DNA from 4 places in the Rossellomorea yichunensis genome. Region 4 is predicted to be linked to each of the others. Evidence: riboswitches for the same ligand, from Rfam matches in the RefSeq annotation. Region 4 holds a riboswitch; each other region holds the start of a gene.
The links. Region 4 has a riboswitch for S-adenosylmethionine ahead of mmuP (S-methylmethionine permease). Riboswitches for the same ligand answer to the same signal wherever they lie in the genome.
Positions count from the first base shown of each region.

Region 1 (7,412 bases), on a different contig from region 4:
GCTCCGTTAGCAGCCTTTATGATTGCCATCATCGCCATGCAGTTGATTGTGCAAGGTGTGAAGGAAATCCAGCAAACAAAGGTAGGCGTACTGATAAACAACACTCCAATTAAGAATAAACATAAGCTGGTCAAGAAGAAAACCTACCGTCCAGTGACGGAAGACTTTCATTTGGTTCGACAACAATCCTTTAAGGGATAAGGGGGAGATAGAGAGTGAGTAGAAAGAGTCCTAAATTGCCACTAACCGACGAGGAAAGGTCGGCACTTCGTAAAGAGAAGATCAGACTGGGAGACATCTTCGAACTGTATCCCGATGTATTAAGTGAAAGACTAAACATCTCTATGGCTAGAGCCCGGTACTTAGTCGGCATGTCCATTTTTCAACGAATTCCGTCAATTGGACCGAATATGGCGCATAATGTAGTTGAAGACCTTGGTTTTCATTCTTACGAAGACATAAAGGATGAAAAAGGGGAAGACCTCATTATAGACTTGGAAAAGAAGTACGGCGTCTGGATGGACCCATGCGTGGAAGACTCCCTCAGGTGCGTCGTCCACCACGCAAACAACCCGGCATCCAAGAAAAACTGGTGGGACTTCACCACCCAAAGAAAAAACTACCGTCAAACCCACGGCTACCCCAGTGACCGCCCAACGAAAGCCTGGGATGAGGGACGGACCTCATAAACTAAAAAGGCAGGAAGATAGAATCAGCTTCCTGCCTTTATTTATATACGTTCTCTTCAGGGACAAACCTCTTTCGTATATCCTCCTCAAAATGGACATGATAAAGAAAAGGAGTGATCAGAGATGAGAATCGTGTTCATCTGTTTACTAATGACTTTCTCTTTTCATGATTCCATTTCAGCCCGAAACATCCTGCCCCTTCCAGCCCATCATAATGAACTCGCAATCGTCATTGATGATTTAGGAAACGAGATGAAGGGAACAGAGGAAATCCTGAAATTACCCGTCACCTTGACGATTGCAGTTATGCCCTTTCTGCCAACTACAAGACAAGATGCGGAGAAGGCACATGGGCTGGGCCATGAGGTCATCGTCCATCTACCCATGGAACCGATGTCCGGGAAAGCAAGTTGGCTTGGGCCAGGGGCAATCACCACTTCGCTTTCAAATGACGAAATCCGGAAAAGAGTAGAAAAGGCGATCGAAGAGGTTCCCTATGCAGTAGGCGTCAATCACCATATGGGTTCAAAAGCAACAGCCGATGAACGGGTCATGAGGGTCGTTCTAGAGGTATGCAAGGAAAAGGGATTGTTTTATTTGGATAGTAAAACAACAGGAAAGAGCGTCATTCCCAAGCTTGCGAAAGAATTGGGTGTTCCCTATCTTGAAAATGAATTATTCTTTGATGATGTCTATACCATCCAGCATATCGGAAAGCAAGCCAAGCTTCTTTCTAAAGAATTAGACAGTGACACTTCCACCATTGCCATAGGTCATGTCGGGGTCACAGGAATCAAGGTCGCAACCATGCTTGAAGAGTTTCTTCCTCTTTATGAGAAAAAAGCATCCATTGTACCACTGTCAGATTTAATACCTGAATATCATTTGATTGATGAGAGCATGCCTTGATGGTGTGCTCTTTCTTTGTAAATCTTCTGTTAAACCAAAGCTTATTTTTTTGATATAAGAAGACCCTCCCTTATAATCAGAAGGTAAGAAGGAGATGATTCCATATGGATTATGCCATTGTGACGGGAGCAACAAGAGGATTAGGTGAATCGATCGCCAAGCTATTTATCGAAAAAGGCATAGGTTTGATCAATGTTTCCAGATCAAATAATGAAAGACTGCAAAAGCTTGCCGGGGAAAAAGAGGTTTCGTATGAATTCTTTCCATGCGATCTTGCACAATCAGGAGAAACAGAAGCGGTCTTCCGTGAAGTGGGGACAAAAGTATTCGGATATCAATCTGACAGAGTCTATATTGTCCATAATGCCGGTGTGGTGACACCAATCAATCGGTCTGGTGAAGTAGAAAACCAAGCTCTTGAAACGAGTGTGCATGTGAATTTACTTTCTCCCATGATCTCAACCAATGAGATGATAAAAGCAGCCCGGGGATCTGACTCGAAGATGATCATGATCAATATCAGCTCAGGAGCAGGAAGTCGTCCTGTTCACGGATGGAGTACGTACTGCGCAACCAAAGCAGGTGTGAACATGTTGACGGAAACCGTGAGCTTAGAGCTTTCTAAAAAGCATAGCCGGCATCAAGTGATTGCTTTCAGCCCAGGGGTCATGGATACGGACATGCAAGGAGAGATCCGTTCCTCTTCTAAAGAAGCCTTTGCCGATGTCGAATCCTTTCAGCGCTACAAAGAGGAAGGAATGCTTCGTGAAACAGATACGGTCGCAAATGCTCTGATTAAACTTGTAACAGAAAGCGAAATCGAAAGTGGTAAGCTGTATCATGTAAATGATTTGTTATAAAAAGAAAGCAGATTCCTGGCAACGGAATCTGCTTTTTTCTTATCAAAATAGTTTGTTGCTATTATAGAGGAGGAGAAAGTAATAGTTGATTTCCGCTACAGGATGCTCGCTTTCCGCGGGGCTGGCGGTGAGCCTCCTCGGCTTCGCCTCCGTGGTCTCACCTGTCCAGCTATTCCCGCAGGAGTCGAACATCCTGCAGCGAGAATCAACTTTCTAAGCATGTATCCTTAATGGAAAACAATAAAAATAAGTTTAGCAAACAGTCTCATTTAAGGTATTCTTTTAAGGAAGAAGAATTATTTTTTCTAGTTACATTGTTTTCTTGTACACCTTGAAGCTCTGTCATAAAAATTCTGATAAAGATGGTGAGGGGAACTGCGCAGACTCCTGCGGAAGTACGGTCGTGCCGAGACCCCGTTCCGTAAGCTGAGGAGGCTCGGCCGAACGCTAGCTGCAAGCGGAGCAGTTCCCATCACCATCTGGCACACGCTAATTGACAGAGCCTTGCAGAGCTTATGTTAAAAAGCAACAATTTTTGAGAAAAGAGCGTATCAAAAAAAGAGACAAACCCCAAAGGATTTGTCTCTCTAAAATTAAGATCGAACCGGGTTAGCTTCCGGTGCTGATTTACGTGTGAATTTCGGCAGTGCAAATCGAATGGCAATCAGACCGCAAACAGCAATCAGGACAGGGTAGAAGGCATATGGGAGGATGCTGACCGGTGAAATGCCTGCGACTTCAGCCACTAACAGTGCCTGTGCTCCGTATGGGATCAACCCTTGAATCGAACAAGAGAAAATATCCAGGATACTGGCTGATTTACGGGCATCCACTCCATAGTTTTCACTAATCGATTTGGCAAGTGGACCGGCAATAATGATCGAAATCGTGTTGTTTGCTGTGCAAAGGTTAGTGGAACTCACTAATCCTGCAGTAGCAAGCTGTGCTCCCTGAGGAGACTTGATTCTGCGTGTGGCATGATAAAGTAATGCCTGGATCCCGCCGTTATGACGAATGAGTTCGACAACTCCGCCAATCAGTATGGAAAGGATCACAATCTCTGCCATTCCTGTCATTCCATCGGCCACACTGCCGAAATAACTGGATGGAGTAAAGCTTCCATCTATGAATCCAATGATTCCAGCTAAAACAATTCCGCCTAATAAAACGACAAACACATTTAACCCTGCAAGAGCACCGATGATAACTCCAAGATAAGGCAGGATTTTAATCCAATTAAAGCTTTCCGCTCCGACAGTTGATTGATTCCCCATAGTAAGAACCAGGAGAATCACCATTGTCACGATTGCAGCAGGTAATACAATGAAGAAGTTCACTTTAAATTTATCTTTCATTTCCGTTTTCTGAGTACGAACAGCTGCAATGGTCGTATCTGAAATGAATGATAAGTTATCTCCGAACATCGCTCCTCCAATAACTGTCGCCATCGCAAGGGGCATAGAAATATCTGTACCTGAACTAATCCCGACACCGATTGGCGCAAGTGCTGCGATCGTTCCCATGGACGTACCCATTGATAATGATATGAAAGCAGCGATAATAAATAATCCAACGATGATCAAGTTACCAGGGAGCACGGATAGAGCGAAGTTTACGGTTGAATCAACGGCCCCCATCTTTTCAGCCACTCCGGAAAATGCTCCTGCTAACAGAAAGATAAAGACCATGATCATGATATCAGGGTGACCGGCTCCTTTAGCGAAACGCTCTATCTTAGCCGTTAAAGTCTCTTTTCGGTTCATCAACAAACCTACTACGGATGCAATGATAATCGATACTAATACAGGAAAGGCATAAAAGTCTCCGGAAATGATGCCTGCTCCAAGGAACAGTGAAACAAATATGATCAAAGGCAGTAACGCCAATAAATTTCCTCTTTCTTGATTCATTCCTAACACTCCTTTGGCGTCCAATTTACTAACATACAAAAAACCTCTTCCAAAATAAGAAGAGGTTTCAAAAGAACGAAACACTCCTCTTATCTTTCAAGCATTTCGCTTGCTGGATGTGGCACAGCACTCAATATGAGTCCGCTGCCGAGACATCGCAGGGCCAGTCCCTCCGTCTCTCTGGATAAGAAGAATATCGTATTTAGTTGATTTAAAATATACTTCCATACTTTAAAGGGTTTACTCGAAAAAGTCAAACGGGAATTTTTTCTGAAACAAAAGCGGAGGCGGCTCGTTCAGTCCCGACAAGCATAAGACAAGAACGTCGGAAAGGCGCCTTATGCCTTTTTGGCGTTCTTGGCTTATGACCTCGAGGGACTAGCCGCCGTAGCTGGATGAAACAAAAGCGGAGGCGGCTCATTCAGTCCCGACAAGCATAAGACAAGAACGTCGGAAAGGCGCCTTATGCCTTTTTGTCGTTATTGACTTATGACCTCGAGGGACTAGCCGCCGTAGCTCGACGAAAAGCATGACTTTATCCATAATAAGGTATAAACTCATAGACAATTGAACGTTCAAGGTCTACTATAAGGAAGACAAAAAACATCTTGGGGGATACGGTAGTGGAAAGAACAGTACGAAATCAAATTTTTACCTTACAAGGATTTTATTTATTAACGTTCTTCGGTGTTGGTAGTTTATATCCCTTACTCAGTGTGTATTTGAGCGAAAGTGTGGGATTAAATGGTTATCAGATTGGAACGATCATGTCTGTAGGTCCCATCATGATGATTTTCTTCCAGCCTATTTGGGGAATGGTGAGTGACACGACCAATCGTCCCACCGTGGTTCTTGGTTTAACCTCTTTAGTAGCGGGGATCTTTGCACTCGGTTACTTGTTTATGGACTTTTACTATGGCCTGCTTATCGTGGCCATTCTAGTGGCCATTTTCCAAAGTGCAATCATTCCCGTTTCTGATAGTATCAGCTTGAAGTATACAAGTAAAGTCAGGTATAACTACGGAAATATCCGCCTGTTCGGCTCTTTGGGCTTCGGTATTGCAGTCTTTATGATGGGAAGACTTTCAGAAGGATTTATCGGGCCAACCATCATTTTTTACTCTTTCTTTATCTGTTTAGTACTATCCGGATTCCTTTCCTTCCGGTTTCCGAAAGAGAGGGCGGCAGCCAAGCTTGATTTAAAGGCAGGGATGAAGGAATTATTCACGATGAAAAAGTTCCTTATCTTTTTAGCAGTCACATTCTTAGTGTTCGGTCCGAATTTAGCAAACAATGTGTATTTCGGATTATTTGTTGAAGATTCAGGTGGAACGTATGCGGGGATTGGTCTTGCGTTCCTGATTGCAGTGTTATCGGAAGTTCCCTTTATGAGGATCGCCGGTGGCTGGATTGATAAGTTTGGTTTGTTAACCGTCGCTGCTTTGGCAGGTGCTGCTTCCATGCTCCGCTGGCTCTTTTACTTTACAGAACCAAGTTTATGGCTTGTCTATTCATCGGCTGTCATGCAGGGTCTTGCCATTGGGTTATTCATTCCAGCCGGCTTGCGCTACATTAAAGAAATCACGCCTTCCCACATTACAGCAACGGCCGTTACGGTATATTCAGCAATCGGAAACGGACTGGGGAATTGGTTCAGTACCTTTGTTGGCGGCTTTATCTATGAAACGTACTCCATTTACACGGTGTACTTATTCTTCGCAGTTCTATCCCTGTTGGGGATTTTCCTTTGCTTCGTCCTCATGAAGGAAGAAAAGAAAAATGCACTCGCTTATTAATACATCAAGGCGCCTGAAGAGAACATTTCTCTTCAGGCGTTTTTTGTTAAAAAATATTAAAAGGGAGGATTTTCCTTTGGTGGTAGCCAATAGGTATAATAAGGGAAGAACGTAAGTAAACAAAAAAGTAATCTGAAAAGGTTTTGATAAACATGAATTGTGGTAGAAGAAGGATAAGTATTCATTGAAAATTATATAAATACCAGTTAGAATAATATTATTAGAAAATTCTTTCAATTTTATAAACTAGATTAGAAACATATTACATTTTATTAAAAAGGGGATATTAAAATGGAAAATACATTCGTGTACTCAAAAGACAATGCAAACCTTGGAGATACCGTTCAGTTTAAAAGGAAGAAACATGTAATCAATGGTGTAGTTACTACCCTTAGAGAAAATACGGTCATTGTCAAAATGGACAGGGATGTTGCGAAGAAGCTGGATTTACCGGACGATCAGACCGTCGTGTCACATAAAAACTATGCCGTCATAGAACGTGCAGAAATTGGTACACAACCTGTATTTGTATACGATGGGTGGAATAGCGCATTAAAAGCTTAAGTTCAAACATACAAAGTAAAAGACCCTGACACTCTTACACCATTAACATGGATTAGATGTGTCGGGGTCTTTTATGTAATGTCCGTTAACTGCAGACTAAGAGAAGCAACTCTGATTAAATTAGTTTAATTTAGCTGCATACTCCTTCACCATTTCAATTGTGACAAGCTTTCTCTGTGGAACGACACCTTGACGGGCAAGGATATTGATTTCGTTCGTCACATGATTAATGGCATCCGTTGTAAACGGTTGATCTTTCAAACAAAGCTGAACGGCTTCATCGATTGCTCTTTCTCTACGCTCATCCAATAGCATAAATTGTTGTACCAGTTGATTTTGTTTACTTGAATGCTTCGTGATGTCTTTGTGTACACTCATGATTTCATCCCTCTCTATCAATTACGCATTATATCATCTATTATGCCTTCTTCCAGGCGCTCATGGCAACGTCTTAAATATCCCTTCTATAAGATAGGGGACAGGAGCCTTGAAATTGATTCTTTTACTTTGATTTTCATAGGTCTTTTATTATACTCTTCCTTGGTTACTTCTCTACTCTTCTCAATATCTTTCCTGAATACAGCACTCAGATTTTCAGAGATGGTTTGATCATATAAAAAGGCATTTACCTCGAAGTTGAGGCGAAAGCTTCTTACATCAATATTTGCGGTTCCAACTGAGGAA
Region 1 is NZ_JAVYAD010000010.1:23,669-31,080, forward strand. Features, by position in the region: gene RSX31_RS21315 (ABC transporter permease subunit) at 1-201, shown strand, start outside; gene RSX31_RS21320 (helix-hairpin-helix domain-containing protein) at 216-689, shown strand; gene RSX31_RS21325 (divergent polysaccharide deacetylase family protein) at 813-1,598, shown strand; gene RSX31_RS21330 ((S)-benzoin forming benzil reductase) at 1,703-2,458, shown strand; gene RSX31_RS21335 (Na+/H+ antiporter NhaC family protein) at 3,052-4,368, opposite strand; SAM riboswitch class I at 4,455-4,559, opposite strand; gene RSX31_RS21340 (MFS transporter) at 4,992-6,164, shown strand; gene RSX31_RS21345 (DUF2187 family protein) at 6,456-6,728, shown strand; gene RSX31_RS21350 (YpbS family protein) at 6,849-7,106, opposite strand; gene cls (cardiolipin synthase) at 7,193-7,412, opposite strand, start outside.
Region 1: it holds a riboswitch for S-adenosylmethionine, as region 4 does, so the genes downstream of both, RSX31_RS21335 (Na+/H+ antiporter NhaC family protein) here and mmuP (S-methylmethionine permease) in region 4, are expected to answer to the same signal.

Region 2 (7,412 bases), on a different contig from region 4:
GGTAGGAAAGGTAATCCTGCAGCCATAATACTAGCTGGTTAGTATACGATCCATCTTATAGGGGGGAATCTGGATGAACTTAAGGTTAACAAATGAACAAAGGATGATCCAAAAAACGATTCGTAAATTTGTTGAGAGAGAACTAATACCATTAGAAAATGAAGTGCTAAGAAATGAACGGGAAGGAAAACCAAGTCTTTCCCCGGAGAAAAGAAATGAGCTGCAGTTAAAAGCAAAGGAAGCGGGGTTCTGGGGGATCAATACACCAGAAGAGTACGGCGGAGCGGATCTCGGGCAAATGATGATGGCCATTGTTTATATGGAAATCTCCAAAACTTTTGTGCCTTTCAGTTTCGGTGGTTATGCAGATAACATCCTATACTATGCTAACGAAGAACAGAAAAAAACCTATTTGCTTCCCACGATAAACGGAGAGAAAAAGTCCTGCTTCGCCATGACGGAACCGGGAGCCGGGTCCGATACCCAAAACATCCGGATGACCGCAGTGAAGGATGGAAATGAGTGGGTGTTAAATGGTGAAAAAACTTTTATTACGGGCGGAAATGAAGCAGACTTTGTCATGGTCATGGCGGTGACTGATAAGGAAAAGCATCGTAGAACGGGTCGGAACGGAGTAACCTGTTTTATTGCTGATCGAAGCATGGGTTGGACATCTGAATACATTCATACCATGGGGGAATGGGGACCTGCCAGTCTGTTTTTTGATGATGTGCGTGTGCCTGAAGAAAATATTCTGGGTGAAATCGATGGTGGCTACAATCTTGGCCTGGAATGGATCGGGTTCGCACGCTGGATTGTGGGTGCACAAGCGGTAGGTGCAGCAGAACGTCTACTGCAAATGGCGATTGATTATTCCAAGGAAAGAGAGACATTTGGAAAGCCAATAGCGGATCGACAGGCGATTCAATGGCAGATCGCTGATTCTGCCGTGGAAATCGAAGCTGCCAGATGGCTTGTGCTAAATGCTGCATTCACACTGGATCAAGGAGAAGATAATCGCCATGTTGCATCGATTGCCAAGCTGTACGGATCCAACATGGGCAATCGGGTAGTGGATCGGGTCCTTCAAATTCACGGAGGGATGGGCTACACAAGAGAGCTTCCCATCGAACGCTGGTACCGTGAAGCAAGATTGTGGCGGATTTATGATGGTACTGATGAAATTCAAAAACTGATCATCTCACGGAATCTATTAAAAGGGCATGTGAAAGTGGGCCAATTTGTTTAAAGGGATAGGGAGGTAATGTGAATGGGTGAAAGATTCAGAGGGAAAGTAGCTTTAGTAACAGGCGGGAGCAGGGGGATCGGTAAAGAGATTGCCAAGCTTTTTGCTCTAGAAGGGGCAAGAGTTGCCATCCTTGACGTGAATGAAAAAGCACTTTTGGAAGTCAGTGAGGAATTGAGCGAATATGAACTATATACAAAGGTTGCGAATGTAGTAGAATCCCAGGAGGTAGAAGAGGCCATAAACGAAGTATTTGAAACTTTCGGCTCCGTTGATATTGTCGTCAATAATGCAGGAGTCATCAGAGATAACCTGCTGTTTAAAATGACTGATACAGATTGGCAAACGGTCATGGATGTGCATTTGAAAGGATCATTTAACGTAGCGAAAGCAGCGCAAGGATATATGGTGAAGAACGGGTATGGCCGAATTATCAATATCTCTTCTACCTCTGCACTCGGTAACCGGGGACAGGCAAATTACGCTACGGCTAAAGCAGGTCTTCAAGGTTTAACGAAAACTCTAGCAATAGAGCTTGGTCCTCTGGGTATTACGACCAATGCTGTCGCCCCAGGATTTATCGAAACGGAAATGACTAGAGAAACGGCAAAACGGATCGGAATAACCTTTGAACAACTGGTGGAAGCGAGTCTTCAAGGCATTCCGGTAGGAAGAAGCGGACAACCGGAAGATATAGCGAATGCAGTGGCGTTTTTTGCAGATGAAAGATCGTCATTCGTTAATGGACAAATCCTCTACGTAGCTGGAGGGCCTAAAGCCTAATGGGAGAAAGAGGTGAAGGATATGTTTCAATCTTATATCGGTAAACGCTCAACTTCCATAGAAAATTGTGTGGAAAAAGGAGCGGTTCATAAGTTTGCCGAAGCCATCGGTGATCCACATCCCATATATGTGGATGAAGAAGCAGGAAAAAGGTCCAGATACAGGGGGAATATTGCTCCCCCTACTTTTCCACGAGTGTTCGACTATGGAACGATTGAAAGTTTTCATTTACCTAACGTCGGATTAATTCATGGGGAACAATCTTTTCATTATGAAAGACCACTAAAGGTCGGGGAATGTATTCAGTGTTATACAGAGATAAAAGATTACTATGAGCGGAAAGGGTCGGGTGGAACACTTGGCTTTCTTGTAATAGAAGATATCGGAGAAGACTCAGGAGGGAGTAGGATTTTCACCTCCGAAGCGATCGTCATTATCACTGAAGCGGTCAGAGAGAGGTTGGGAAAATGACTAAACTATCATCCTTTAATATAGGTGAAACGCTTCCCATTGTTGAATTAGCTCCAGTCTCGAGAATCGACTTAATCAAATACGCAGGCGCATCTGGGGATTATAATCCCATTCATACGATTGATGATGAGGCACATAAATTGGGTCTTCCAGGTGTCATTGCCCATGGCATGTGGTCAATGGGTAATGTCTCCAAGCTTTTTAGTGATCATTATAAAGAAGGATTTATCAAAGAGTATACCGTCCGCTTTAAAGGGATGGTTTTTTTGGACGATGTCATTACATTGATTGCAGAAGTATCAGAAAAACAGGATGATCATTTGCATTTTAAAGTTTTTGCCGTCAATCAGGACCAGAAGAAAGTGATTGACGGTAAATTGATATTTCAATTATTTTGATCATTCTTGTAAAAATAGTGTCCTATAGCTTTCATAAAGCGAATAGAAATAAAGAGAATGAAGGATTTCCAAGAAAAATAAGTCAAAATACTTAAATCCGATAGAAAAACTCGGGTTGACTTCCCGGCAGAATGTGATATTATTTAGAATATTAAAATTAATAACTCTTATCCAGAGTGGTGGAGGGATCTGGCCCCGCGAAGCCCAGCAACCTACGTTATGTAAGGTGCTAATTCCAGCAAAATGTGAAGTCATTTTGGAAGATAAGGTATTCTTACCTGAACAACTTTCCAAAATGGAAGGTTGTTTTTTTCATTCATGATTTTTCTGGATAAGATGAAAATTGGGGGAATCATGTGACTAAAGAAAATAATCAAGAAGCACAGTATGATGTAGTAGTGGATAAGATCACTTCGATGTTGAAGACGATGAGTTTCGGGTCAATTACCATTGTGGTTCAGGACGGTAAAGTCATTCAATTGGAGAAAAACGAGAAAGTGCGAATTAAATAAGCTGACTAGACAAACTAGAGGCGCATAACACAGATAAAGGAAATCCCTATATCTTGTTATCGCCTCTTTTTGTTTGGATGAGCGGGAAAGGGGTGTATCATGTTAACCTATCAAACTTGGAAAAAACCATCAGTCCAATTTGAAATTGATCCGGTCTATAAAGGAGCGGTAAACGTACTTGAGTGGACGTATGATCATTATGGTGAAAGAGTCGTATATGCATGCAGTTTTGGAATAGAAGGGATCGTATTAATCGACCTCCTAACCAAAGTACAGCCTGAAGCAACCATAGTATTTCTTGATACAGGTGTTCATTTCAAAGAAACCTACGAAACGATTGAAAAGGTGAAGGAAAAGTATCCGGGTATTACCATTCATATGAAAAAGCCTGAATTGACGATCCAAGAGCAAGCAGAAACATATGGTGATAAGTTGTGGGAGCGAAATCCGAACCAATGCTGTCAAATTCGAAAGCTCGACCCTTTAAAAGAAACCTTATCCAAAGGAAATGCCTGGATTTCAGGATTAAGAAGGGAGCAATCACCGACAAGAAGTCAGGTTGAATTCATCAATAAAGATGATAAGTTTCAATCGGTTAAGATTTGCCCTTTGATTCACTGGACCTGGAAAGAGATTTGGAGGTATGTCCATAAACATAACCTATCCTATAATCCACTTCATGATCAGGGGTATCCAAGTATCGGATGCTTTCATTGCACAACGAAAGCCATAGACATCAATGATCTCCGCTCCGGAAGATGGAAAGGAAAAGGGAAAACCGAATGCGGTCTTCATTAAAAGAGGTGACATTCTTTGTTTGAAGTATTCGCCCTGATCATAAGTTTGTTTTTCGCTATGAACATTGGTGCCAGTGGAGCGGCAGCATCGATGGGTGTTGCGTATGGTGCAGGAGCCATAAAGAACATCAGGGTTGCATTATGGATCTGCTCAGCCGGTGTCCTGAGCGGGGCGGTATTAGGTGGAGGAGAAGTAGTTAAAACCATAAGTTCAGGGATTATCCCTCAACATGTACTCTCCATCAAAATCGTGGTCATCATATTGTTATCCGCCACCATCTCCTTGTTTCTGGCAAATGTGATCGGGATCCCGCTGTCTACAAGTGAAGTAACGGTCGGAGCGGTTGTAGGAGTCGGAGTCGCATATCAAGTTCTTTATGTGAAGTCACTCTTAACGATCATGTCATTCTGGGTGATTGTCCCGGTCATTGCCTTCGGAGTTACGTGGGTATTCGGTATAGGTTTAGTAAAGCTTGAAAAGCGCGGTTTCCATTTTGAGAAAAAGTGGCTTGCATACCTTTTGATCATCGCTGGGTTCTTTGAAGCCTTTTCGGCAGGGATGAATAATGTAGCCAACGCCGTCGGTCCATTAGTGGGTGCGGGCTTAATGTCTCCCTCGCGGGGGATTTGGCTGGGAGGTTTATTCGTTGCCCTCGGAGCTGTCTTACTGGGGAAAAAAGTAGTGGAAACAAACGGGAAAAAAATTACACAATATTCAAAAGCCGAAGGAATTGTCATTTCCTCTACAGGAGCGATCCTTGTGATGGTGAGCTCACTGTATGGATTACCGATCCCGCTGACTCAGGTTACTTCGTCCTCTATCATTGGCCTCGGGATGGCGAAGAACGGCAAACATATGCTGCAAAAGAAAATTGTCAAAAAAATCGTCAAAATATGGGTGGTATCCCCTTTGATTTCACTCAGTATTTCATATTTTTTAGTAAAGCTCGTGATCGATAGCGATATGTATTCGATCGTGGTTCCAATAAGCGTCATTATCGCAACTGTGGGAGCATTATCCCTTATGCGGGTGATCAATGAAGAAAGGCGATCCGTTCACGAAGACGGAGGCGGAATTTAATCTTAATTCCGATTAAAACTATATGTTAAGGAGGATAAATGATGAGTTTACAGCCCCACGGAGGAACACTTGTTCAATCATATTTACCAGAAGAATCTTATGAGGATATTCTCCATGAAATCCCTTTAGACGAAACCGCGTTAAGTGATTTGGAACTCATTGGAATAGGTGCTTACAGCCCTATAAATGGATTCTTGACCGAAGTAGATTATCACCAGGTGGTGGAAACATTACGATTGCGAAACGGCAATGTATGGAGTATCCCGATTACCCTGCCCATAGCAAAAGAAAAAGCAGGAGTCGTAAAGAAAGGCTTAAAGAGCCGTCTTGTTTATAAGGGAGAAACCTATGGACTCATTGAAGTAGAGGATATTTATGAACCGGATAAACAGAAAGAAGCTCTTCTCGTATACGGAACGACCGACGCGGATCATCCAGGTGTCAAGAAATTATTCCAACGGGGAGATGTGTACGTAGGTGGGAAAATCAGTCTTATTAAACGTCTTTCCAAACCTTTCACCGAGTATACATTTGACCCAAGTGAAACCAGAAAGTTGTTTAAGGAAAAGGGATGGAAAACGATTGTCGGATTTCAAACGAGAAATCCTGTTCACAGGGCCCATGAGTATATTCAGAAAACGGCATTGGAGACCGTGGATGCACTCTTCTTAAATCCCTTGGTTGGCGAAACAAAGGCAGATGATATCTCAGCGGGCATCAGAATGGAGAGTTATGAAGTTCTGTTACAGAACTATTACCCTAAAGATCGTGTGTTTTTAGGAGTCTTCCCTGCTGCCATGAGGTACGCGGGTCCAAGGGAAGCCATCTTCCATGCACTGGTACGAAAAAATTATGGATGCACGCATTTTATCGTCGGGAGAGATCATGCAGGTGTTGGCGATTATTATGGTACCTATGATGCGCAGAAAATATTTGATCAGTTCAGTGAAAGTGAGATAGGGATTACCCCTCTCCGCTTCGAGCATAGTTTTTACTGTGAGAGGTGCGAAGGGATGGCGACTACGAAAACATGTCCTCATGATAAGAACGATCACGTTATTTTGTCAGGGACAAAAGTAAGAGGGATGCTCCGCAACGGGGAAGTTCCCCCTTCAACGTTCAGTCGCCCTGAAGTGATCGAAGTGTTAATTAGAGGTCTAAAACAAGAAGCTGGACAAACGACTTAAGGAGGGTACGGGGTTGAATGAGAAAACAGAAAACATCGTATGGCATGAAACCGCAGTAACGAAACAGGAGAGACGAAATAAAAATGGACATCAAAGCTTTATTTTATGGTTCACGGGTTTATCCGCTTCAGGGAAATCGAGTGTCGCCAATGCATTGTCTCACTCCCTTTTCCAACTAGGGAAACAAGTCTATGTTCTGGACGGTGATAATGTCCGTCATGGATTAAATCATGATTTGGGATTCAAGGAAGAAGATCGTAAGGAGAATATCCGGAGAATCGGTGAGGTGTCCAAACTTTTCATCGATAGCGGACAAATTGTGCTGACGGCCTTTATTTCACCTTACAGGGAAGACCGTGCTCTCGTACGAAATTTAGTGGAGACTGATGAATTTATCGAAGTATATGTGCATTGTTCGTTAGAAGAATGTGAAAAACGTGATCCAAAAGGATTGTACAAAAAAGCCCGTAAAGAGGAAATCACTCATTTCACAGGAATCAGTGCTCCTTATGAGGAACCTGAAAAACCGGAAGTGGTACTGGATACAGAAAAACATTCAATTGAAGAATGCGTGGAGTACTTACTAACTGTATTGAATCAAAAACAGCTTATATAGGGGGAGAAAAGCATGGCATATTCAAAATCATGGGAGTCAAATGAAAAATTGAATAAAACGGAACAATGGAAATTGGAAAAAGACGGGTTGTCTATCTTTGAAGATATCCCATACTATGCGGAAAACGGATTCTCTTCGATTCCGAAAGAAGAGTGGGATAAGTTTAAATGGGCAGGTTTGTATTTACAAAGACCAAAGGAAGACGGCTATTTCATGATGAGAGTGAACGTCCCGTCGGGCATCCTGACCTATGAACAGGCACTGCAACTTGCTGCCATTTGTAAAGAGTATGGAAGAGACGTTTATGACATCACCACCCGC
Region 2 is NZ_JAVYAD010000002.1:87,273-94,684, reverse strand. Features, by position in the region: gene RSX31_RS04880 (quinone oxidoreductase family protein) at 1-28, shown strand, start outside; gene RSX31_RS04875 (acyl-CoA dehydrogenase family protein) at 74-1,249, shown strand; gene fabG (3-oxoacyl-ACP reductase FabG) at 1,271-2,029, shown strand; gene RSX31_RS04865 (MaoC family dehydratase N-terminal domain-containing protein) at 2,051-2,500, shown strand; gene RSX31_RS04860 (MaoC/PaaZ C-terminal domain-containing protein) at 2,497-2,898, shown strand; SAM riboswitch class I at 3,063-3,168, shown strand; gene RSX31_RS04855 (YezD family protein) at 3,297-3,410, shown strand; gene RSX31_RS04850 (phosphoadenylyl-sulfate reductase) at 3,510-4,208, shown strand; gene RSX31_RS04845 (inorganic phosphate transporter) at 4,266-5,288, shown strand; gene sat (sulfate adenylyltransferase) at 5,330-6,475, shown strand; gene cysC (adenylyl-sulfate kinase) at 6,489-7,091, shown strand; gene RSX31_RS04830 (nitrite/sulfite reductase) at 7,104-7,412, shown strand, end outside.
Region 2: it holds a riboswitch for S-adenosylmethionine, as region 4 does, so the genes downstream of both, RSX31_RS04855 (YezD family protein) here and mmuP (S-methylmethionine permease) in region 4, are expected to answer to the same signal.

Region 3 (7,412 bases), on a different contig from region 4:
ACTTGATGCTCATATGGCTAGTGTTCCTGAAGATGAAAAAGAAGCTGAATTGTTAAATTTACGTGATGGAGATAATCAATTTAGTACAATGGCTGTCTCTTCCAAATATTTCAACGATCATTATTTTCACAAAAGAAATGGTATGTGGACTTATAGTATGTGGCCAAAAACATCTACTAGATTGTTGAGATCTTATGCTAGTGCTGGATGGACTGAACTGACAAACTATTATTCAAACATTGATACAAATAGTTTGGAAGATCAATATTGGTGCCATTTTGAAGCGTTCATTGAATCAGATTGGGATATTGAACAAGGGCGACCAGATGTAGGTTTAATTAAGACAATTGCTGCTTTGTGTAATCCATAATAAAAAAAATAACCCCCTTTACCCACTAAATGCGAGAGTCGGTTGAGAGAGGCAACATTTTGAAGAACCGACGGGCAATAAAGTATTGAAACGTTTCTTAAAAAACTGAATTAAAAACTACAAATTATTTTTTATGAGAGGAGAAACAATAATGAAAAACAAATTTAAAAAAATGGTTTTCATCGCATTAACTACACTGATGGTGTTGGGCAATTTCACTCCCGCTTCCGCAGCAACTGAAACGAATGAATTTGAGTACTTAAAGGACGCAATCGCAACAATTGACGCTGTACCTTCTGAGGAAAGAACTCAATACGAAGAAGATAACCGTGAATGGATTGATGAAATTGGAGAGAGACTGGAAGCTTATTTAGAAACCTTTCCAGAAGAGGAGCAAAATGATGTAGTTAAGCGTCTTTTAAGCGATAACACTATGGTGAAAAATGCAAGTCTTAGCGATAACTCTATGGTGCAAATCGCAAGTCTTAGCGGAAATCTTGACGAATACTTTAATGACGTATGGTATCATAAACGTGGTGATTATTGGACATATTCAATGGAACCAAAGTGGTCCGTCAGACTTTGGGGACCAACAATGGAGGCTGCTTGGGATGAATTAGGAAGAAATTATTATGGTATCCGCAACGACAACGGAAGCCTATGGAACCAATATAAATGCCACTGGGATTATGATGTTTTTGGTGCAGTAGCAGGAAGCTGGGATTTAGAGGTGGGTAGACCGATTGTTTCTGGAACGAAAATGTTTACATCACGTTGCAATCCAGAGTAATTAAATGTAATAAATACGTTTTTGGTAAAAACAACTTTTTCACTTAAGAAAGGTAGCCCGGTAGATGGCTTATACAAAGCTATAAGAAAAGTGTTCCTATTTATAGGAGCACTTTTTTGGTAATACCGACCACTCAATCTATTAGCACCACATCAACTTAGGGTGGGTACTTTTTTGCTGTTCCCCTGCTTCAGTAATAGCAAAAAAACGTGTCCGTTACTACCTTGGGGTGGGAGTGCTTGCAGCAAGCTTTCGTCGCAAATGAGGTTTTGACAATTATATCGTAGTACGATATAATTTTTATATCATACTACGATATAAAAAGGTGGTGTTTAATTGGACAAAAGAATACGTAGATTTTATATGCCAATGACAGAAACTAGCTTTTATATTCTGTTTGCTTTGCAAAATGAAATGCATGGTTATAGTATCATGAAATATGTGAAAGATCTTACAGATGGTGAAATAGCTTTAGGTGCAGGGACGGTTTATACTAGTTTGTCCAAAATGGAAAAAGATGGACTAATTGTTTTTGTGAAAACAGAGAGCAAGCGAAAGTTTTATAAAATCACTGATTTAGGACGTGAAATCTTAGACATAGAAATCATGCGTATTGAGAGATTATACAAAAACACTAGAGCATAGGGGGATATTATTATGCTTAAGAAGAAATCAATCAGAAAGAATTTCTATATTTCAGATTTTGAGGAGGAGCAAGAATATTTATCATCCCAACACGATGCAGGATGGAGATTGACTGATATAAAAGGTAAGAGATACTTTTTTGAAGAATGCAATAAAGAAGCTGTTACCTATCAGATTGACTTTAATCCTAAAGAACAGCGTAAAAGTGAATATGTACAATTATTTGCTGATTTTGGATGGGACTTCATCACTGAAAAAGACGGTAGCTTTTATTTTTCAACACCTGCTCTACAGTGTAGCGAAGAGAAAATATTCAGTGATCGAGAAACGAAAATCGCTATGTGCAGAAAGATTATCAAACGTAAGTTAGTTCAACTTATACCGCTATCGGTCATTTCCGTTTTAGTTTCGTGTGTATTAGCATTAAATATGTTTCATTATAGATTTTTCCCATTAGGAATCATTTTCATTGTATCGCTGGTATCGCTTGGAGGATTAATGCTAACTCTTTACTCAACGAAGTATTTATCGGGCTTTATCAAACTTAAGAAAATAATTGAAGAAAATTAAAATTTAGAAAGGAGACATGACAATGTATGGTTTCTTAAATATCGGTAGTCTTTTGTTAGGTTTGATTGCATGGATATTGCCTATTGCAAGTCTGGCAAAGCGCAATAAAGAAAATAACAATACTTGGGTTATATTTTCTATAGTAAGTATTAGTGCCTGTGTAGTAGCCCTGATTTTTCAAATTTTATACAATGATTACTTAGTCAGAATAGAGGATTGGTCAGCGCTTATGGACACTTCTAAAGGTGTGGTCCGTCTTTCATCCCTACTAGCTATAGGAACTATAGGACTTAATGTAATTACTGCAATTGTATATAACAAAAAAAGATAATGATAGTAACTCAGGGGAACAGGAATAAGCACTTTAATTGTATTAGGGCTTACAGCTCAAAACAATGTTTATTGGGCATCGAAAAATCAACTGCAAATAGGCTTTTTTTCGCTCTCGAACGAACTTCTTACCACTAATAATCAAAGGGGTTTAATTATTTGATTCCATATAAAGGCTGAATTGAACAAAAGCAACCTCCTCATTAATATGGCTTAGGGGAGGTTGCTTAATACATAACAGAACATTTATGACGATAGATTACTTTGAAGAAGATGTGTTGACCGTCATTGTATTAATATCGCCCACTCGAGGATCTGGTAGTTCATCGTCAGCAAATGTGGATGTTGCAACAGTAGTGCCGACTAGTAATAAGAGTGTAGTAATAAATAAAGACTTTAATTTGAGTTTCATTTTCATTTCTCCTTTGATAGGTTTTTAAGTAATAGGTAAGCACTTTTGTACTTGTGGTTGTTCTCGTAATAATCAGCTAATAATTGAGTGAACTCAACTACGGTTGCCCGATCTTTTTTTGCTTTAAAGTGTGGTAAAGCGGTTGATTGCATGTATTCCTCAAAAGCGGCGGACTTCTCAGTTTTTTCTATGAAAAATTGAAGAACTTGAAATTTGATAAGATATTCGGTGTTTTCTTTATTAGAAGAATATCTACGTCCTTCTAAAGCGATTTCCTGAGCCTCTCTGTATTCTTCCAGATGTAAATGGGTTTTAGCTAAAAGGTACAAGGTATTACTTGGGTCCCCGCTCTCCCCTTTATAAGAAATAGATTTCTTATAATATTTTACCGCTTCTATATACTTCTCCATTTGGTTATGTATGAGACCCATATTGTGAAATACTTTGGCTTTTAATTTTTCATCTGAATTATTGTCTAATCCATTTAAGATGGCCTGGTACATAGCTAAAGCTTTATCGTTTTCCCCCATTTTGCGATAGTTTACTGCCAGGAGAAGATTGCAATTTTTACATAATCTGTAATTTAATATATTCTCATATCGAGAGAGAGCCATGGTTGTGTAATAGGTCGATAAAGATATATTTTCAAGTTTAGTATATACCAGGCCCATCTGGTAATATACCTCTTCGATGTCCTGTCTCTCCAATGATAGTTCTGCTTCTTTGTAGTGATGGAGAGAAAGTTTTAGGTCTCCGAGCATGTAGTTATATAATCCACAGAACCTATGATAAAAATCAAATGAAAATGGGTCGAGATATTCAGTTAAATTCAGGATTTCTGAATAGGTTTGTTCAGACCTTTCAACTAGACCCCTTAGCAAGTCGATTCTTAATGAAAATAGTTTCTTCACAAGATAGAATGAAGGGAGAGTAAGTGATTCATAATCTTTCTCAATCCTGTTGAATAAGGATACGACTTCTTCTTCTCCAGAATATTTTATTGCAGTATATAACCTCTCGATATCATCTCTAAATCTTGGAATTAGCTTTCTAGGATCATCTGATTGGATGTTCTGTATATTTAGCTTATCGCAAATAAGAGAAACGATTTCAGGATTCGGATTTATCTTATCGTTTTCAATTTTACTAAGATAAGATATTGAACATACCCCATAGGCCAGAGCGGATTGAGGGATCTCTTGCTTTTTTCTCTCGAATTTAATTCGACTTCCCAAAGTAAACTCTTGTATATTTCACACCTCCTTTTACCTACATATTATCAGAATTTGTAACATTTTGTGTGAAAATGTAATTTACAAGACTGGTTGAGAGAAGCGTCAAAAACTTTTTAAGTGCTTTAAAACAAGTATTTTTTCTTACATTTTCCTGCAGCTAATGAACGTTTAGGCTATGTAGAATCAATAGAATAGAATGGTATTATGCCTGAAACTAAAATAAGAAAAATGAAGATTATTTAGGGGAAAACCTTTAATTTTTTCAACATTAATATCTTGCGACGAGTAGGGTGAAATTTATTATATGGTTGTTTTAGCCTATGTTATTCGTGTGAAAAGGAGGAATATGAGTGGAATATAAAGGTCTGGAAACAAACCATGGGTGGACTCCACTTCGAAAAAGACGGTGAAAGTTAGTTACTTAATGATGAAAATAATGAGTTCTTACACGATACATACTATGCCCTCATAAAACTGAATGAATAAAGTTATATCCATCTTCAATAAAAAGGGACATTAATGGAGAGCCGGACAACGTTTACATGGTCTTTTGTGTCAATCATCAATATACTTCCCAGTAAAAAGGTAAAAAAGTTCAACAACTAGTTGAAAACTGGTTAAAATGCCCCATTTGATTAGTCCTCCGTAATACAATTAATTCAAAAACAGGATTGACAAACCAATTGAAATCCTTTACCATGACCCTAATGCTTAAACGTATCATAACTTTAACTTAATAAAGCAATATCTTCTTATCCAGAGAGGTGGAGGGACTGGCCCTGCGATACCTCGGCAACGGGTTCTTATGAATACCGTGCCAATTCCATCAAGTCATATGACTTGAAAGATGAGAAGAGTGGACATATACATATTTGTGCCTCTCTTCTTATGAAGGGGGGCACTTTTTATTTTCAGCCATGTCCTTCAAACACAGGCTTCAAGAAGAATACATAGCGAAAGGAGCAAGTCCTGTATGATCAGAGTTCAGAATGTTACGAAAGTATTCGAGGCGAAGGATGGACCATTCACCGCTTTGAAGAATGTTTCCTTCGAAGTGAAGAGGGGAGAGATTTATGGAGTGATCGGATTCAGCGGAGCGGGAAAAAGCACGCTTGTCCGCTGTCTCAATTTTTTAGAGAAACCATCATCGGGTGATATTTTCATAGAGGGGCGCAGCCTGAAAGATCAGTCGGCAATCGATCTGAGGAAAGAGCGGCACCGCATCGGGATGATTTTTCAGCATTTCAATCTGTTTCAATCCCGGACGGTGGCAGGGAATATCGCCTATCCTCTGAAACTTGCAAAATGGCCAAAAGAAAAGATCAGCGAGAGAGTAAAGGAGCTGCTCGTGTTTGTCGGACTTGAAGATAAAGCGAAGCATTATCCTGATCAACTGTCAGGAGGGCAGAAGCAAAGGGTGGGGATAGCAAGAGCCCTGGCGACATCGCCTTCGATTCTGCTCTGCGATGAAGCAACATCCGCACTTGATCCCCAGACGACGGATTCGATTCTGAACTTATTAAAGAGAGTCAACGCGGAGTATGGCATTACGATTGTGATGATCACCCACGAAATGGGGGTCATCCGGGAAATCTGTGATAAGGTCGCTGTCATGGAAAATGGAGAAATCGTTGAAGAAGGAAGCGTCTTCGATATCTTCTCCAACCCGCAGACCCGGACGACGAAAAATTTTGTGAAGAGTGTCATGAATGATCAGCTGCCGGCATCGGTTCTCGACAAATTGAATGACAGCAAAGAAGGGCGCATCTGCCGCCTCATTTTCAAAGGGGATTCGACGGGCACGCCGATCCTTTCCGAAACGGCAAAGAAATTCGATGCCCACATCAATGTGTTATTCGGCCAGATCACGGAACTCCAGGGTAAGCCGTTCGGGAATCTCATCGTACAGATCATTGGCAGCAAGAAAGAAACGGAAGAGATCCTGGATTATTGGAAGAACCGATTATTCGTAAGCGAGGTGGAGAAGCGTGCAAGTTAACTGGGAATTATTTTGGCCGAAAATTATAGAAGCGACATGGGATACCGTGGCGATGGTGTCATTCTCCCTCCTGTTTGCAACGTTGATTGGGCTTCCCCTCGGCATCATAGTCGTGGTCACGCGGAAGGGGCACTTACTTGAAAATAAAGTCGTCTTTTCCGTATTGAGCAGCATCATTAACGTGTTCCGTTCGGTCCCGTTCATCATCTTGATGGTGGCCATCATCCCCTTTACAAGATTGGTAGTGGGCACATCGATCGGAACGGCGGCAGCCGTCGTGCCGCTTGTCGTATTTGCGGCACCGTATATTGCAAGACTGATAGAGAGCTCGCTCCTTGAAGTGGAACCGGGTGTCATTGAAGCGGCGGAGTCCATGGGGGCCGGGCCGTGGCAGATCATCTTCGGGATACTCATTCCGGAAGCATTGAGTACATTGGTCCTGAATATCACGATCGCGACCATCGGCCTTGTCGGTGCATCGGCCATGGCCGGGGCAGTCGGAGGCGGTGGCCTCGGGGATCTGGCCATCGCTTACGGATATCAGAGATTTGAAACATCCGTCATGATCGTCACCGTCATCATTTTAATCGTGATGGTGCAGGGACTGCAGACAGCAGGGAATACCTTATCAAAAATCATCAGGAGACGTTAGGAGAGAGGAATATGAAAAAATCAATCAGCCTGGCGAGTATCGCCATTCTATTAATCACCCTTATATTGAGCGGCTGCTCGGGAGACAGCGCATCCGGTTCAGGTGAAAAAGAAGTCGTTAAAGTCGGAGTGAATGGATCTGGGGTGCCGATTTGGGAGTATATGAAGGAGAAAGCTGCGAAGGAAGGGATTGAAATCGAGATTGTGGAGTTTGCCGATTACGTGAGACCGAACCAGGCGCTGGCCGATGGGGATATCGACCTGAACGCCTTCCAGACGATTTCGTATTTTGATTCTTTCGTTGAAGAACATAATCTGGACCTTGTACCGATCGGCTCGACGATCATCGCGCCGATGGGAATCTATTCGGAAACATATAAATCGGTAGAAGACTTACCGAAAGGCAGTAA
Region 3 is NZ_JAVYAD010000003.1:200,240-207,651, forward strand. Features, by position in the region: gene RSX31_RS08835 (DUF2599 domain-containing protein) at 1-370, shown strand, start outside; gene RSX31_RS08840 (DUF2599 domain-containing protein) at 522-1,160, shown strand; gene RSX31_RS08845 (PadR family transcriptional regulator) at 1,497-1,805, shown strand; gene RSX31_RS08850 (DUF2812 domain-containing protein) at 1,818-2,375, shown strand; gene RSX31_RS08855 (hypothetical protein) at 2,398-2,706, shown strand; gene RSX31_RS08860 (helix-turn-helix domain-containing protein) at 3,120-4,352, opposite strand; SAM riboswitch class I at 5,102-5,206, shown strand; gene RSX31_RS08865 (methionine ABC transporter ATP-binding protein) at 5,326-6,351, shown strand; gene RSX31_RS08870 (methionine ABC transporter permease) at 6,341-7,003, shown strand; gene RSX31_RS08875 (MetQ/NlpA family ABC transporter substrate-binding protein) at 7,015-7,412, shown strand, end outside.
Region 3: it holds a riboswitch for S-adenosylmethionine, as region 4 does, so the genes downstream of both, RSX31_RS08865 (methionine ABC transporter ATP-binding protein) here and mmuP (S-methylmethionine permease) in region 4, are expected to answer to the same signal.

Region 4 (7,412 bases):
TAATCTGATCCCTAATTTAACGGTCTATGAAAATATCGAATTGACGGCGAATATCAGTCGGGAGGCATTGTCTATTCCAGAGGTGATTGATGCCGTTGGATTGTCGGGGATGGAGGATCGCTTTCCACGGGAATTAAGCGGCGGACAGCAGCAGCGTGTATCGATTGCACGTGCTGTCGTTAAAGCTCCGAAACTATTATTATGTGACGAACCGACGGGGGCTTTGGATTCCGGTACATCGAAAGAAATTTTGCATCTGATTGAGAAAGTGAATAAAGAGTTTAACACGACAGTCCTCATCATTACACATAATCAGGCGATTAAAAGCATGGCGAACCGGGTCATCACACTTAAGGATGGTAAAATCGAATCCGACTTTGTCAATGAACATCCAACCTCTGCTGAAGGGGTTGAGTGGTGATGCCTCTTCGAAAAAAACTCTTTCGGACCATTATGGAAAAAAAGGCGCAGTTTTTTTCTGCGTGGTTTCTGATTGTGATCAGCTCCATTGTATTTTACTCGTTTACCGCAGCTGGAGCGAATCTCATTGATAATTTACAGATGTTTTTTAAGGAGAATAAGGTTGAAGATGCTCAATTCATTACACAAGAGCCTTTGAAAGATATCAAAGGGATTGAAAAACAGAATGGGGCAGAAATTGAGGAGAGGTATGTAGCAGATGTTCCATACAGTAAAGATACGACACTCAGGATGTTGGATGCCACTGACGATGTTAATCTCCATTCTGTCGTTGAAGGTGAAAACCTGTCCTCGGAGCGGGATATATTAGTGGATAAAGGTTTTGCCAACGCACATGACATTTCGATTGGGCACGAGGTTGAACTGGAAGGGGAAACGTTCCGAGTTGCAGGATACATGGCGATCCCTGATTACATCTATCCATTAAAGGAAGAATCGGGCTTCCTGAAAAATCCTGATGCATTCGGTGTCGCGGTCGTGAAACAATCTGTTCTATCAAAATGGGAAGACCATCAGGTTTACTATAGTGTCCACCTTTCAGATGCCTCCCCAGAAGAGCTGAAGAAGCAAGTCAATCAAACGAATCAGATCATTAAATGGACAGATAAAAAAGATAATAATCGCATTTCCTTCATCAAAGGGGATATTGCCGGTGTCAAGAAGATGGGACAATTTCTTCCGATAGGCATTTTGTTCATTAGTATGGTGATCATTCTCATATTATTATGGCGTTTAATGAAAAAGGAATATGTTCAAATCGGTACATTGTATGCCCTTGGCTACAGGAAAAGGGAAATTATCCTTCATTATCTCTCCTATGCCGGGATTCTTGCCATATCAGGAAGTGTCGTGGGTACGATCCTTGGCTGGGTATGCTTGCATCCATTGCTATCAACTTTTGCGGCTTATTATAATCTGCCTGTATTGGAAGTGAAACCACATGTGGGTTATTTGCTTACGAGCTTATTGTTACCACTTGTTCTGTTCATCCCGTTAACCTATTATTTGGTTCAACGTGTCTTGATGATCCCACCCGTAAGTTTAATAAAAGGTGGAGAAAGAAAGGTGAAAGTAAGCAGGTTGGAGCGGTTATTTAAACTGAAGAAGCTGCCGTTCCGCCGGAAGTTCGTGATTCGGGAAATCATGCGCAACCTTCCAAGAGCGCTCTTTTTGATCATCGGTGTAATGTTTGCCTCGTTATTATTGTTGTTCGGCTTCGTCACCAAGAATTCGATGGAGTACCTGGTGACCGATAATTTTCAACAAGTGTACGACTATGAGTATAGCTATCTATTCAAAGCTCCACAGACTGACCATCCTGAATCGGGACAGATCGGAGCTGTGGCCCCATTTACCACAGATAAGGAGAGTTTGTCGATTACAGGCCTGAAACCGGATAATACAGCCATTCGATTAGAGGACTCTAGCGGTGAAAAGCTCAAGTTCAATTCAGTCATCATGAATAAGTCCCTCTCAGATAAATTAGGGATTCAAGAAGGTGATTCGATTCATGTGACAAATGAACTGACGGATAAATCCTTTACCCTCACCATTGATCACATCGCAGTATCGTATCTCGGAAGTATGATCTATATGCCTCTAGAGGAATTCAACCAATTAAATGACTATCCTTCAGGAAGTTATACAGAGATTTATTCAAACAAAGAACTCACGCTACCGAAAGAAAAGATCGTTTCGACAACCAAAACATCCGATACGATTGACGGATTCAATGAAATGATCAAGCCGTTGAACTATGGGGTAGCAGCGATTGCCTTTGTTGCTGCCATCATTGCTGTCATCATCATCTATATACTGATTTCATTATTAATTGAGGAAAATTCATTTAAAATTTCACTCATGAAAGTCATCGGTTATCGGGAGAAATCAATCATGAACATGATGATCGGCTACAATATTTGGTTTATCATCCTTGGATTTGTAATAGGAATACCCGTAACGCTCCTATCAATTTCAGCCTTTATGAATTCAATCACCTCAGAGATGAATGTGACGATTCCCGTAAAGTTGGATTGGATGAGTGTCCTCATCAGTTTTATCATCATCATCGCATCATATCATGTATCCCTATGGCTGAATCATCGGAAGTTGAAAGGGATTTCTATGAACGAAGCGATTAACCGGAGTTCGGAATAGAAACTGTAGTTTGACGTTAAACCGATAAAAGGGTACCAGGCATTAAGAATGCCACGTACCCTTTTATCGTTATCATTCGATTCCCTGACAAACCGGACAATAGTACAGCCTTCTTGAAGCCGCCACCGTCTTCTCGATTTCACTTCCACAATTGAAGCAAGATCCACCTTCCCGGTTAAAGACCCAGTGACGATAACGTGAACGCTTCACTCCTTGGCCTTTCATTTTCTGTGCTAGGTCGAGATCATTGGTGATCCCACCAGTCTCATACGATTGTCTCACTAAATCCTTGATGCTATGTGCAGCTTTCTTCAATTGCTTCTCTGTGCAGTCGACTGGCCTGAGAGAAGGATGTATGCCAGCGAAAAACATGATTTCAGATCGCAAATAATTTCCGATTCCGGCTACGAAACCTTGATCCAGCAATAGAATCGACCATTTGCGGTTTCGGAATCGTTTGTCCTTCATCCGTTCCATCAGCTCATCTACTGATACCTCTTCGCTTAAAAGATCAGGTCCTACTTTTGAGACGAATGGGTGCCCGGGCACTTCTTCGTCACGAAGAACCTCTATATCAGATGCACTATAGAGAAGTGCCGATTTATTCTCATTATGTATGGCCAATCGGAGCTGGCGGTTTGTTTTCGGGTAGTTATATGTGTTTCTGATATACCATTTCCCGTAAAGCTGATTGTGGGAGTAGATGGTGTACCCATTGTCAAAGCGGATGAGCATGGCTTTTCCCTTCGTATCGACCCTTGTCACGATCGACCCCATTAGCAGATCCCCGTAGTCTTCTAAATGAAGGAAGGCAAAATAAATATCTTCCACGGTTTTATTTTTTAGAGCACGCTCTACTTCATCTGCAGCTCTTCTGATTTCCGGACCTTCTGGCATGGCAGTTTCTCCTTTTTTAGTATAGTTGTTCCCTTTTTTCTTCCTAAAGTAACATTCGGATAGGCTGGGCTACTCATCTATTTCATGGTCTTGACATTATTCCAATATATTGATAGAGTTTTAAAAAATCTACATATTTCTTATCCAGAGAGGTGGAGGGACTGGCCCTTTGAAGCCTCAGCAACAGGTCTGTGAAGATACTGTGCTAATTCCAGCGGGTGATTCAAACCCTGATAGATAGGAGCAATCTTTTATTTGTCGGTGACGCACTCGTTCAGGGTGCGTTTTTTGTTTGTCTACCCATTCCACAATATATTTAGAAGGAAGGGTGTTTTTGATGGAAAACGCAGGACAGAGTTTTAAAAGAGCGATGAAGACACGTCATTTAGTGATGCTGTCTCTTGGGGGGGTGATCGGAACCGGGCTTTTCTTGAGTTCGGGGTATACGATTCATCAGGCAGGACCATTCGGGACGATCCTTTCTTATTTGGTTGGGGCGCTGGTGGTGTATCTTGTGATGCTTTGTTTAGGTGAACTTTCTGTCCATATGCCGGAAACAGGATCCTTTCATAGTTATGCTGCAAAGTTCATTGGACCTGGGACCGGGTACACGGTGGGCTGGTTATATTGGCTGACATGGACAGTGGCATTGGGGTCGGAGTTTACGGCGGCTGGCTTGATGATGCAGCGTTGGTTTCCTTCGATTAGTGTATGGATCTGGAGCGCGGTCTTTGCTGCGTTGATTTTTGTGCTTAATACGTTGTCGGTGCGGTTTTTTGCTGAATCTGAATTTTGGTTTTCTATAGTAAAAGTGATTGCAATCGTTGCGTTTATTGTGATCGGGGCAGGGGCGATCGTCGGGTTCATCTCTCTCAGTCATTCAGAGCCCGCTCCGTTTTTCTCGAATATCACAAGTTCAGGGTTGTTTCCGAATGGGGCATTTGCCATCTTGATGACCATGCTTGCCGTCAATTTTGCCTTTTCAGGAACAGAATTGATCGGGGTTGCGGCGGGAGAAACAGAGAATCCATCCAAATCGATTCCTAAAGCCATCCGCACCACGCTTGTGAGATTGATCATCTTTTATGTAGGGACGATTATCGTATTATCCGCTTTATTACCGAGCCAGTCAGCCGGTGTATTGGAAAGTCCTTTCGTAGCGGTGCTTGGTCGGATTGGAATCCCGTATGCCGCCGATATCATGAATTTTGTGATCATAACGGCCATTTTATCAGCGGCAAACTCCGGTCTGTATGCTTCCTCCAGAATGCTATGGTCGCTCTCAGATAAGCAAATGATCTCACCGGTTTTTGCCAAATTGACTGATCGGGGAGTCCCTCTCAATGCGATAGTTTGCAGCATGCTGGGAGGGGGGCTGGCATTGCTTTCAAGCATCATTGCACCGGGGACGGTCTACATCGTAATGGTGTCGGTCTCTGGCCTTGCGGTAGTAATCGTGTGGATGAGCATTAGTGCTGCCCAATTTCTATTTCGAAGACAGTACATAAGGGAGGGAAACGATGTGAAAGACTTGACTTATCGGACGCCGCTCTACCCACTCGTTCCCATTGCGTCATTTCTGCTTTGTCTAGCTTCTTGTATCGGCATTGCCTTTGATCCCACTCAGAGGATAGCCCTTTATTGCGGAATCCCATTTATCGCCCTTTGCTATGGAAGCTATTATCTAACACAATACGTAAAGAAAAGAGGAAGAGGTTATGTCGAATCAACTGAAGCTAAATCCCATTGATGCTATTTTACAAATAGATTCCCAACTGATTTTAGATGGAGCATTAGCCACAGAGCTGGAATCCCATGGCTTTGATTTAAACGATCCCCTTTGGTCTGCCCGTATACTCCTCGAAAAACCGGAAGCGATTGAGAAGGTTCATGCTGATTATTTCCGTGCAGGAGCCGATTGTGCGATTACAGCCAGCTACCAGGCAACGGTGGATGGTTTTCGAAAGCGAGGAATAGAGAAACCTGAAGCTCTGGAATTAATCAAGAAAACGGTTACTCTTGCCAAAGAAGCCCGGGATGACTTCTGGAAGGAAGAGAAGGGAAATTCGAATCGGCCGAAGCCAATCGTTGCAGGTTCTGTAGGACCTTACGGGGCATACCTTGCCGACGGCTCTGAATACGTGGGGAACTATGGAGTAAGTGATCAACAGTTAGCAGATTTCCATTTTCCGAGAATCCAGGCATTAGTGGAGGCGGGAGCTGATTTGTTGGCGTTTGAGACCATCCCGTCCTTGCAGGAAGCAAAGGTACTAGCTTCACTTCTGAAAGAATTTCACGATACCTGCGCCTGGCTGTCTTTTTCATTAAAGGATGGAGAGACGATAAGTGATGGAACGGGGATTGAAGAGTGCGCGCGTGTGTTCAATGACGATGAACAAATCGCTGCAATTGGTGTGAATTGTGCACCGATACCTGCGGCCGAGAAGGCGATAAGCGTATTAAGCAGAAACACTGACAAACCAATCATCGCGTACCCGAACTCAGGTGAGACTTACAATGCCGGGACCAAAACGTGGCATGGAAAGAAAGGGTGTTGCGCGTTTGATGAGGAATCAGTAATTTGGTACGAGGCAGGTGCCCGTATCATGGGTGGTTGCTGCCGGACGGATCCGGGTCATATTGAGGCGTTGGCGAAGAGGTGGAGGTAGGCAGTAACACTTAAAATACAAAAAGCCCAAGTAATACATCCACTTGGGCTTTTGTATTATTATCGCTACTATTATTTAATAGAAAACGTCTCTTTAATCAGCAAGTCCTCAGGTGATTCCCCGATCTGATCTTGGTGGAAGTAATCTCTGATGACTCCATCCTTTAAATAGTTGACGATTGAGACCATTGTCATACCTTGATCTAAAGCGAGGTAGGCTTGTGTCACTTCTCCCGTTTCCACATTGACTGAAGCAAGGAAGCCATATTTACCATACATATCGAAACGTTTCAACGCATGGATGTTTTTGAATGCTTCCATCGGTGCGTATTCAAGTGCCAGGAATGTGGCATGTGGAGTGACAGTGCCATCTGACTTATAGCCGTCCATACCCAGAGGTGTAGCGGCAAATTCTGAATAATTATCCGGTGTGGCTGCTGGTGACATGCCCCAGGCTGCATACCCTTGCTCTTTAGCATATTGAATCTGGATGTCTACATGACGCTTATTGTTCAAGCCGAGTGCGTTCTTCCCGAGTTCTTTTTCCTTCAGTACAAGCTGTGGCATCAATGCTTCAAACATGCTTCCTCCCCAGCTTGGTACATATTTAGTGCCCTTGTAGCTGTAATGTCCTTCGAAGACATCTACGCCGTCATATGTTTCTGTATATCCTTCAGGAATTTGAGCCTGCCAATCCCAGCTTTCTGGCATGGTGCGGAACATTCTCCACCAGTGCTCTTCAGGTACGTCCTCTTTCCCGATCGCGATGTAGCTTGCCACACGTGGTTCCGTATAAAAGGCACCGTAATGGTGAGAAGTATAGCTCTCGGTTGCTACATCATATCCGCCACGCATTTGTCCTACTTCCGGGGTGTAAAGAGTGGAATAATCCATGTCCTCTACTAATGCGTGAGTTTCTTCATAGAGTTCCGGATACGCTTGTCCAACTACAATGAGACCAGCAGACAGCCATCCATTATCTACAGTTGAGATGAATTGACCCCAATCCGTCATAAGCGTTGCATCTTCTGTATAGTACCAGTTGTAAAATAACCCGTTCCATTTTTCCATGTCTTTTAATGAACTCAACGTCTTTCCGATGTTTGTCACGGCTTCTTCACGTGAGATCAGGCCGACTTCCTCAGCTGAAATCGTACTCATCATATACATCGCAATGTTCGTAGGAGAGGTGAATTTCTGGGCATTGATC
Region 4 is NZ_JAVYAD010000007.1:226,013-233,424, reverse strand. Features, by position in the region: gene RSX31_RS19390 (ABC transporter ATP-binding protein) at 1-421, shown strand, start outside; gene RSX31_RS19385 (ABC transporter permease) at 421-2,637, shown strand; gene nei (endonuclease VIII) at 2,710-3,534, opposite strand; SAM riboswitch class I at 3,672-3,778, shown strand; gene mmuP (S-methylmethionine permease) at 3,872-5,284, shown strand; gene mmuM (homocysteine S-methyltransferase) at 5,253-6,203, shown strand; gene RSX31_RS19365 (glucoamylase family protein) at 6,275-7,412, opposite strand, start outside.